Regions from separate parts of the Pseudactinotalea sp. Z1732 genome, predicted to be linked through region 1. Evidence: predicted binding sites of a transcription regulator. Region 1 holds the regulator's gene; each other region holds the start of a gene.
The links. Region 1 encodes LexA, which represses DNA repair genes until DNA is damaged. Its sites were predicted from a motif close to TCGAACANNTGTTCGA; they were not measured.

Region 1 (3,497 bases):
GGCGCGGATGGACTCCTCCACCTGCTGGGCCAGCAGCGCCAGGTCATCGGCGGAGACCGGGCGACCCTGACACGCCTTGCTCACACCGGCCACGACCTTCTCCCGGCTGAACGGCTCCATCGCCCCCGATCGCTTGATCACCGTGAGGCTGGTGCTCTCCACCGTGGTGAAGCGGCGCGAACACTCGGGACAGTGCCGGCGGCGGCGGATACTGCCGCCGTCGTCGGCGGTGCGGGAGTCCACCACCCGCGAGTCGGGGTTACGGCAGTACGGACAATGCATCGGCGCGTCCCTTCCCGGCTTGGTGACGGCGTGCTCGGTGCACACACAATGCCACATCTGGCTACCGGTGTGGGACGTCGCCCTCCAGCGGGTTCCTCAGCCCTGCGGGACGCTCAACTCCTGGCCGGCGTGCACGGTGGAGCGCTCCAGCCCGTTCATGCCGCGGATGGTCTCCACCACCTGGCGCACGTCCTGCCCCGGATCGGCGATCTCACTCGCGATCACCCACAGGCTCTCGCCCGGCTGGACCACCACGGTGGAGACCTCTGCCGGCGTCTGCGCCTCTGGCGCCAGCAGGGTGCCGAGCCCGCCGCCCACGGCGATCGCCAGCGCGAAGCCAAGCGCGACCAGCACCCGCCGTCCGCGGGTGGTCAGCCGCAGGGGGGCGTGTTCGCGCGCCCTGGCCGGGCGCACCGGCGCCGCCGGACGAACCGGTACCGCCGGGCGAACCGGAGCCGTCGGGCGAACCGGTGCCGTCACCAGGGGCGTCACGGGACGGGTCCGGCCGCCCGAGCCCTCGGTCTGCTGGGGTACGAGGGCCCGCGGCACGTCGCTCTGCGGCGTAGCCTTCGGGGCCTCCGGGGCCGGAGCCGCTCCGGGCGCCGAGAAGACTGCGGGAACCGGGAGGTGACAGGTCGAGTTACGTGCAGGGCCGGCGTGCCAGCAGGGGCGCGTCCGCGACCGCCGCAGGGCGGCCCGCCGGGTCGAGGGGCTGGGGTGGATCGCCAGTGCACTCATCGGATTACTCCTCGGGCCACGTCCGGGACCGGCAACCGACCGACCCTCGAACTGATGTTCTGCGAACACATGTATGGACAGTAACACAGCCGTTCGATAGCGTCGACACGCCAGTCGAACAGATGTTTCCTGTTCGGCGCCGTAACGCCTAGGCTTAGGAACGTCATGGGGAACACCCCACCACCGACCCCTGACATCGCGGTGACGGGACCATGGCAGAGCCGCTCGCAACCGCACCGAACCGCAGGAGGACACGATGGCCGAGGGACCCAAGGACACCAGCCGGCAGCACCCGGACCAGACCGGCCACTCCCCCGGTCTGACCGCCCGGCAACAGCGGATCATGGACTCGATCCGCACCAACATCGAGACCAAGGGGTACCCGCCGACGATGCGCGAGATCGGCACCGCCGTGGGCCTGGCCAGCCCGTCATCGGTGAAGTACCAGCTCCAGGTCCTGGAGGAAAAGGGGTACCTGCGCCGGGACCCGATCTCCACCCGCGCGATCGAGATCCTGGATCCCCACGGCACGGCGCCGGCGCAAGAGAGCCCGGCACCGGCTTCGGCCCGCGGCCCGAAACAGTTCTTCAGCACCGACTCCGATGAGCAGGTGGACGCCTCGCCCAGTTACGTCCCGGTGGTCGGGCGGATCGCGGCGGGCGGCCCGGTGCTGGCCGAGCAGTCGGTGGAGGACGTCTTCCCGCTGCCGCGCCAATTGGTCGGCGACGGCGACCTGTTCCTGCTCAAGGTCACCGGCGACTCGATGATCGACGCCGCGATCTGCGACGGCGACTTCGTCGTGGTGCGTCAGCAGCCGGTGGCCGAGAACGGTGAGATCGTCGCGGCGATGATCGACGGTGAGGCCACGGTCAAGACGCTCAAGCGCACCGAGGGCGAGGTCTGGCTGATGCCGGCCAACTCCGCCTACTCCCCGATCGAGGGATCCGACGCCCAGATCCTGGGCCGGGTGGTCAGCGTCCTGCGCTCGGTGTGACCCGCCCGTCCGGTCCGATCCGCAGGCACACCTCGTCGTCGTAGGTGCGTCGCTCGATCCGGAGCACCCGGTACTGCGAGTCCAGGACCGGGAAGGCGTGGATCGGTTGCAGCGTCAACCGCGCTCCGGTCCCGGTGCGCTCGAGGTTGATGTCCAGGTAGCCGTAGTGCTTGCCACCCTCACGCAGCACCGGGTTGCCGTCGCCGGCCACCTCCCAGCGCTCCGGAGCGTCCTGGTCGGCCGTCCAGGCCCGGTGCGGGTTGTACCGCAGGAGCTCCCCATCACCCCCTCGCAGTTCGCCACCCAGGCTGTCCCCGGCCACACCGACGTCGTAGTAGAGCACCCCGGGTGAGCCTTCGTCGCCGTCGGGCACCACCGAGCGCTCGAACAGTTCACTGTGCCCGCAGAGCACCGCGGCCACGCCGAATTCACTGAACATCCGATGGAACCTGCGCATCGGGGTTCCGCCCTGACCGGTAGAGAACTCGTGATCCATCGGTAGGCCGTGCGCACCGCTGGAGTAGGGCACGTGGTGGAACTGGACCAGGATGATCCGGCCCTGCGCCCGGGCGTCGGCCAGATTCTCTTCGGCCCAGCGCCACTGCGGCCTGCCGGGGGCGATGTCGTTCAGGTCCGTGCCACCGGCGGCGGTGTACTCCGTTGCGGTGAAGTGGTCCTGGGTATCGGTGCCCGGGCCCCGGTAGGCCCGCCCGGTGAGGGGCCGGACGTAACGGGACCGATGGTCGTCGGGCTCCCCGTTCGAGGAGTCCAGCGTCAGGATCGTGAGTGGTCCGTGGTCGAGGCGGTAGTAGCCCCGGCCCCGCGACCCGTCCGGGCCCGGGAAGTGGGCGTGGTACTTGGCCCGGGCCCGCACCACCGGGGAACGGTCCGACGGCGTGCCGTACCGGCCGTTGCGGGCGCCGAAGTTCTCCCAGTTTCCCAGCGCAGGCAGGAGCGGTGCCCGCGAGAGCAGGCCCGAGGGGGCGTTGATCGTGAAGAACTCATCCCAGGCGGGCTGGTATCCCCCGCCGCCGACCAGGTCACCGGGATGCAGGATGAGGTCCGCCTCCTCCTGGGCGATCATGCTCACCACCGCCCGGTAGCCCTCCGCCTTGGTGAGCGGGTAGCGCAGCACGGGCCGGCCGGCGGTGTGCTCCGCCACGCCGAAGGCCTCCCGCCACAAGCCGTGCGGGTCGGGACGGGACTCCCCGCCGGGGCCGGCCGGCCAGGAGCGATGCGTCACCCGCCCGGCCGGAGCGGTCTCGGAGTCCGACAGCGCCACCAGGTGGATCTGCTGCCAGGACCCGTCGGTGGGAGCGGTGCGGAAGGCGGCACGGTACTGCTCGCCATCCTGGGCGACCGCGTAGGTGTACCGCGTGTGTGGCCGCAAGCCGGTCAGGACGACGACGTGGCGGACGTTCCCGTCCGGGTACAGCCAGGAGCCGGGCGCCAGACCCTCGATGTGCTCGGTGCGCTCGGCCTC
Region 2 (3,497 bases), on a different contig from region 1:
GCTGGTGACCGGCGTGGGCGGCACCCAGGGCGACTGGGGGCGGTTGGTGCTGGTGGGCAAGCCGGTGGTGCCCCCGTCGGCGGCGCGGATGCTGGTGGAACGGGCCGCGCAGGCGTTGGCGGTGGCGCGGTTGATGGAACGCGATGCGGCCTCGCTGCGCTCCCGGGCCCTGCAGCGTTTCCTCGCCGGGTTCGCCGACACCGGTGCCCGCGCGCCCGATGAGGACGTGCGCGCGGCCGCCGAGGCGTTCGGCCTGGTGCGGGCGCAGCGTTACCTGGCGCTGTGCGTGGCGCGGGGGCGGACCGACGACGGGGGTGCTGGGGCGGGGGCGGGGGCGGCTGGGGCTGGGGTGTCCGGGAGTGGGGTGTCCGGGGCGGGGGTGGCCGGGGCGGGGGCGGCCGGGGCTGGGGTGGGAGCGTCCGGGGTGGGGGCGTCCTCAGGCAGACGCGCCGGGGCGGACTCACCGGGTGCGGACGCGCTCAGCGACCACGGTGCCGACCCGCTCGGCAACCACCGCGCCGACCCGCTCGCCGGCCCGCGGTCGGAGCAGGCCCTGGCCGAGGCGGTCTCGCGCGCTATCGCCCAGGCGCAGCTATCCGCGTTGGTCAGCCCGCTGGATGAGGACCTGGTCGGGGTATTGGTAGCGCTGCCAGGAAGGACGAGCCCGGAGACGGCGCTGGAGACGTTCGCGGCAGCGCTGGGGCGCACCTCGGTCACCCCTGGCGGCGTCCGGCAGGGCGCGGTGGTGGGCGTCACGCCGGAGCGGCACAGCATCTCCCAGGCCGGGGCAGACCTGCCCGAAGCCGCCTACATCGCCCGCGCCGCCGCGCTGATCCCGGCCGAGCACCGCAAGGCGTACCACCGCATCGCCGACATCGGGATCCGCGGGCTGCTGATGCTGCTGGGTGGCGACGAACGCCTCACCGCCTTCGCCGAGCGCCAACTCGCCCCACTACTCATCCACGACGACCAGCACGACACCGGCCTGGTCACCGTGCTGCGCCGCTACCTCGAGGCCGGCGGGGCCATCGCCCCCCTGGCCCGGGCCCTGCACCTGAGCCGACAGGCCCTGTACGCCCGGCTGCGCAGGATGGAACGCATCCTCGGCGTGGACCTGGCCGATGCCGAGACCCGCACCGCCCTGCACGTGGCGCTGCTGGCCAAGGAGGTCGGGTCGGCGACCTGAACGGCCGGGCGCCGCCGTCGTCGTCGGGCCTGGCTTCGACCGGTCCGGAACACAACGAACGGGCAGGGCTCCATCGAATCTGGCCATGATCGAATCGAATCTGTGCAATGTGAAAGAGTTTGGTTCGAACCATTGACTCGAACGCCCGTTCTAGGTAGTGTGGGTTTATGGCAGTCCACCCGCTCCCGCGCATCTCCCCCACCCAGGAGGTCTATGCCGCGCTGGACGGGTTGGTGGGGTTGGACCCGCGTGGGTTGAACGCTGCAGGGCAGGGACAGTTGCTGGTGGATCTGAAGCGGATCGAGTCGCGGGTGCGGGCCTACAAACTCAAAGTCCTCGCCGCCGCCGATCAGGCCAGGACCGCCCAGAGATCCGGTCATGCCGATACCGCCTCGTGGGCGGCCAAGCACACCAACGACGACGGGCGAGAGACCAGCCGAGAGACCAAGCTCGCCACCCGGCTCACCGATCGTGTCCCCACCCAGCGGGCCCTGGATGGAGGCGACATCTCTGCAGAGCACGCCGAGATCATCGTGGGCGCCGGAGAGAAACTGCCCGAAGGCCTCACCGCCGCGGAGCGGAACCGGGTCGAAGCGGACCTGGTGGACAAGGCCAAGCAGATACCCCCCTCAGCGCTTCGCCAACGCGCCCGGCGGCAACTGGAGGCGCTGAAGAAGGACCGCGAAACCGTCGACGCGCACGAAGAGGGCCAAATCGCCGATGAAGAAGCCCGCGCCCGGGCACAGACGCGTCTGACCCTGCGGGACAACCACGACGGCACCGTCACCGGACACTTCACCCTCCCGGTCTTCCACGGCCACCTGCTGCGCAAGATCATCCACACCATGACCGCACCCCGCCGCACCAACGGACCCGCAGACAACAGCACCGGCAACGCAGGCAGCGGTGGCGGGGCGTTCGGTAACGCCGGCGCGGGCCGTCAGGCCTTCGACAACACCGGTGCGGATGAGGACGCGCTCTTCGGTGCCGATGACGCCACCAGCAAAGCCCCCGGTGCCACCGCAGCAGGCACCCGCGCGGCTCCGGGCCCGCAGCCGGTCCCCGGACCGGGCACGGGACTGGGTGCAGAGGCACGCCGCGGCACGGGCGCGACCGACAGTTCGATGGAGGACCTGTCCGGGCTGCCCAACCCCGCCCGGGCAGCCCACGGGCGGCGCACCGACTGGGCCAACACGCACGGCCTGGCCCTGGCAGAACTCATCGAACACCTTCCCACCGACCACCTCAGCCCCAAAACCGCGGCCACGATCGTGGTCACCCTCGATGAAGACGTACTCCGCGGACGACTCGCAGCAGCCGGGCTGGACACCGGAGAAAAGATCTCCGCCGCCCAGGCCCGCCAACTCGCCTGCAACTCCGGCCTCATCCCAACCGTCCTGAACGGAAAGTCGATCCCACTCGACCTGGGGCGCAGCAAACGACTCTTCACCGAACCCCAACGCACCGCCCTGACCGTGCGCCACACCACCTGCGCCGCCGACGGCTGCCAACGCCCCTACGCCTGGTGCGAACTCCACCACGCCATCCCCTGGTCCCACCACGGACCCACCGATCTCGATAACGCGGTGCCACTATGTCATCGCCATCATCGGATGGCCCACGACCACAGATATCACCAGGGCCGAGCATCCGCCGGCGGCTACACCTTCACCATGCGGCAGTAGCGGCAGCGACGCGGTTGCAGCAGTAGCGGCATGAGCGGCGGGAGCGGCAGGAGCCACCCGGGCACATCCACGCTCCGGTAACCACATCATGCCTGCTCAGCCAGCGCCGTCCGCTCTACGGTGGCGTTCGCACGACGGTGGCGTTCCACCCGCCGAGGTTAAACGTCGTCCTTGCGACTCTCCGTGCCATCTGCATCGGTGTCAACACTGCTGTCCGCAGTAGAACTACCTGCATCCGTGTCAACACTGCTGTCGGCAGTCGCAACGTCGTCGGTCCGGGTGGCCTCGGCGCTCTGCGTGCTGCCAGCACCCTCGCCGTCGTCGGTCTGGCTGGCCTGGGTGGCCTGCGGGCTGCCAGCATCCTCGGCGGTCTCGCGCCCGTCACCACTCTCGGCGGTCTCACGCCCGTCGAGCCCGTCGCCGCCGTCGTCGTCCTCTTCTTCGGCGCGGCTGCGCTCGACCGAGACGACCACTTCCAGTTCCAGGTCGTTCAGGTGTGGGTCGGACTGGGTCCACTCCCCACCCTGGCGGCGCACGTCGGTCTCCGAGTGCGCCCCGCAGCCGTGGTCTAGGGAGACCACCTTGCCGTCGTCGGGGGACCACTCGTTCGCGCACACCCCGAACAG
Region 3 (3,497 bases), on a different contig from region 1:
CATCTTCGGCCCGGACGAGACGGCCTCGAACCGGCTATCGGGGGTCTACGACGTCACCGCGAAGCAGTGGAACGCCGAGTACCGCGACATCGATGAGGACGATGATCTGGCACCCAGCGGCCGGGTGGTGGAGATGCTGTCGGAGCACATGTGCCAGGGATGGCTGGAGGGCTACCTGCTGAGCGGCCGGCACGGGATGCTGAACTCCTACGAGGCGTTCATCCACATCGTCGACTCGATGTTCAACCAACACGCCAAGTGGCTCAAGGTCACCCAGGAGATCCCCTGGCGGGCACCGATACCGTCGCTGAACTACCTGCTGTCCTCGCACGTGTGGCGCCAGGACCACAACGGCTTCTCCCACCAGGACCCCGGCTTCATCGACCATGTGATGAACAAGAAGGCGGAGGTGGTACGGGTGTACCTGCCACCGGACGCGAACACGTTGCTGAGCGTCTACGACCAGATCCTGGGCACCCGGGACTTCGTCAACGTGGTGGTGGCCGGCAAGCAACCCGGTCCGCAGTGGCTGGACATGGAGGCCGCGATCGCCCACTGCGCCCGCGGCGTGGGGGTGTGGGACTGGGCCGGCTCCGAGGTGGAAGGGCAGGACCCGGACGTGGTGCTGGCCTGCGCCGGGGACATTCCCACCATCGAGACCCTGGCTGCGGCCGGCCTGCTGCGCGAGTACCTGCCGGACCTGAAGGTGCGGGTGGTGAACGTGGTGGACCTGATGCGCCTGCAGGATGACCGGGAGCACTCGCACGGGATGTCCGATCGCGACTTCGACACGGTGTTCACCAAGGACAAGCCGATCCTCTTCGCCTACCACGGCTACCCGTGGCTGATCCATCGACTGACCTACCGGCGCACGAACCACCCGAACCTGCACGTGCGCGGATACAAGGAGGAGGGCACCACCACCACACCGTTCGACATGGTGATGCTGAACGACTTGGACCGCTACCACCTGGTGATGGACGTGATCGACCGGGTGCCGCAGTTGGGCAGCCGGTACGCCGGATTGCGCCAGGAGATGGGCGATGCCCGCCTGAAGGCCCGGCAGTACACCCGCGACCACGGTGTGGACATCCCCGAGGTAGCCGACTGGGTGTGGCCGGACGCGGCCGACTCGGGCACCGTCTCCGGCTCGAACGCCCAAGCGGCTGCGACCGATACCGGCGCGGACCACGGCTGAGCCGTCGCCGCACGATGGCACACTCGAGGAATGACTTCGTGGATCTGGCGCCCGGTAGGCGCAGTCCTGCTCGCGCTCGTGGTGCTCACCGGCTGCGTGCGGCTGGACGGCGGGGTGACCATCAGCACCGATGACACCCTCTCCGGTGACGTTGTGGTCGCCGTCAGCCAGGCCTGGGCCGAGGCCAATGGTCAGGATCCCTACGCGCTGCAGCGCATCCTGGACGAGGAGATCGCCGCGGCCCCGGATGCCGGCATCGCCGCGGAGCCGTTCGAGGACGGCGAGTACATCGGGGCCACGTTAACGCTGACGGACGTGCCGATCGAGCGGATCGAGGAGTCCACCTCCGGCGCACTGATCGTCGCCGCCGAGGAGGACGGACACATCGTGGCCGGCCGGTTCGGTGACCTCGACCTCACCGCACCGGACGGCGCCGAGGAGGACGATCAGGTCGCCACGCCGTGGATGATCGACTTGTCGGTGACCTTCCCGGAGGCTGTCACCGACCACGACGGCACCCTGGTGGGCCGCACCGTCTCCTGGGACCTGGAGCCCGGTGATGACACCCTCTTCGCCACCACCGCAGGCAGCGGCTTCTCCCTACCGGTTCCGGTTCCGGTGCTGCTGTTCGGGCTGCTGCTGGTGGGGACCGGCCTCTGGCTCGTCATCAGCCGACGACGGCGGCAGGCAGCGGGCGAGCAGCACTGACTTGCCGTAGGTGACCGACCCGGGCGGGCAGCCGACCCGTGCAGCGAACGGTACTCGGTGTGCTGTGAGGATGGAGGAAGGCCCGGCCTCTCGGGGGACCGGGGCCTTGTGGCCCGAGTGGCTACCTCAACCCTCCTCGACTGGGTGCACGCGTCCTGTCCGGCGTCGGTGGCCGAGCCCGATGACGAGAGCCCTGAGGCGGGGGTCGGCGACCTCCCGGTCTCTCACCCGAGCGGTCAACTGCACAGTTATCCCCAGGCCGGGCGTACCCGCGTAGCTATCCACAGCGCCAAAACGATTCGAACGTTTGTCGGAGGTGGGTTGTAGGTTCGACTCATGTCCATCACCCAGGTCCCACCGATGATCCAGGCACCGGCCGCGTTGGCTCAGGTCGCCTCGGTCGTTGGCGAGATTGCTGCCGGTGGGTGGTGGCGGGTGGGTGAGTCAGACCTGGGCGAGGCGCTGGCGCAGGCGGGTCGGATTCGTCACGAGGTGGCCCGGCTGGAGGCACACGCCGCGGCCGAAGCGATCTCTCGCGGGTTGCCCGCAGGCCAGGGAATGACGGCGGTGGACTACCTGGTCAAGGTGGCCAGCCAGTACGCCCCGGCGCCACCGCGGGGGCAAGCGATCCACACCGCGCGCATCGCCGAAACGATCAACAACCCCTCCCCCGGTGTGGAGAACACCCTGACCGGGTTCGATGCCGGGCTGATCAGCACCTCCAAGGCCTCAGCGATCATTCAGTTCCACCACGAGGTGGAACCGATCTCCGAGGCCGAGGCGCTTGCCACCACGATGAAGACGATCAACGAAGGCGCGACCGACCAGGTCGAACATTCGGACCCGAAGAACGACAAGAACGACGAAAACCACGCCGGGGGCGACGACGGGGATGCCGCCGAAGGCGGGGCACCGGTGCGCCGATGCGGGTGGACCGACCGGCAGCTGGCGCTCCTGCTGCGCCGGGCACGGCGAACCATCAAACCACCCAAGGACTTGGAAGCCGAAGAGAACGGGCAACGAACTCGCCGAGCCCTCTACACCCTGCCCGCAGCCGGCGGGATGACCGAGTACCGGGTCCTCCTCGACCCCGAAGGGGCGGCCATCATCGACGCCACCTTGTCAGCGCTGTCCAAACCGCAGCCGGCCGAGGACGGCACCCCCGATCCGCGCAGCGCACCACGCCGCCGGGCCGACGCCCTGGTCACCATCATCCAACGGGGCGTAGCCGCCCCCGAGGGAACCCCCCAGACCACCAAGGCCCAAGTATTCATCACCATCCCCCTCAGTGACCTACAGTCCAAGACCAACGGCGCCGGAATCACGATGACCGGGCAGGTGCTCTCCCCGGAAACCGTGCGGCGCATGGCCTGCGATGCCTCGATCATCCCCGCAGTGCTGGGCACCGAGGGCGAAATCCTCGACCAGGGCCGTGATGAGCGCCTGTTCACCCGCGCCCAACAACGAGCCCTCTGGCATCGCGACAAGGGATGCTCATTCCCAGGCTGCACCATCCCTGCTCAGTGGTGCCAAGCCCACCACGTCCAGTTCTGGGCCCACGGCGGACACACCAACCTGGACAACGCAGCCC

Region 2: the regulator LexA is predicted to act here: its motif matches at 1,324-1,339, upstream of ACPL7H_RS17155 (HNH endonuclease signature motif containing protein).
Region 3: the regulator LexA is predicted to act here: its motif matches at 2,206-2,221, upstream of ACPL7H_RS01660 (DUF222 domain-containing protein).

Annotation. Positions count from the first base shown of each region.
Region 1 covers NZ_JBMPQC010000006.1:75,118-78,614, forward strand. Annotated here, with positions in the region: gene nrdR (transcriptional regulator NrdR) at 1-282, opposite strand, end outside; gene ACPL7H_RS12365 (LysM peptidoglycan-binding domain-containing protein) at 379-774, opposite strand; gene lexA (transcriptional repressor LexA) at 1,277-2,014, shown strand; gene ACPL7H_RS12375 (metallophosphoesterase family protein) at 1,992-3,497, opposite strand, start outside.
Region 2 covers NZ_JBMPQC010000014.1:9,885-13,381, forward strand. Annotated here, with positions in the region: gene ACPL7H_RS17150 (PucR family transcriptional regulator) at 1-1,186, shown strand, start outside; gene ACPL7H_RS17155 (HNH endonuclease signature motif containing protein) at 1,354-2,871, shown strand; gene ACPL7H_RS17160 (DUF3027 domain-containing protein) at 3,030-3,497, opposite strand, start outside.
Region 3 covers NZ_JBMPQC010000001.1:344,104-347,600, forward strand. Annotated here, with positions in the region: gene ACPL7H_RS01650 (phosphoketolase family protein) at 1-1,198, shown strand, start outside; gene ACPL7H_RS01655 (LppM family (lipo)protein) at 1,229-1,906, shown strand; gene ACPL7H_RS01660 (DUF222 domain-containing protein) at 2,243-3,497, shown strand, end outside.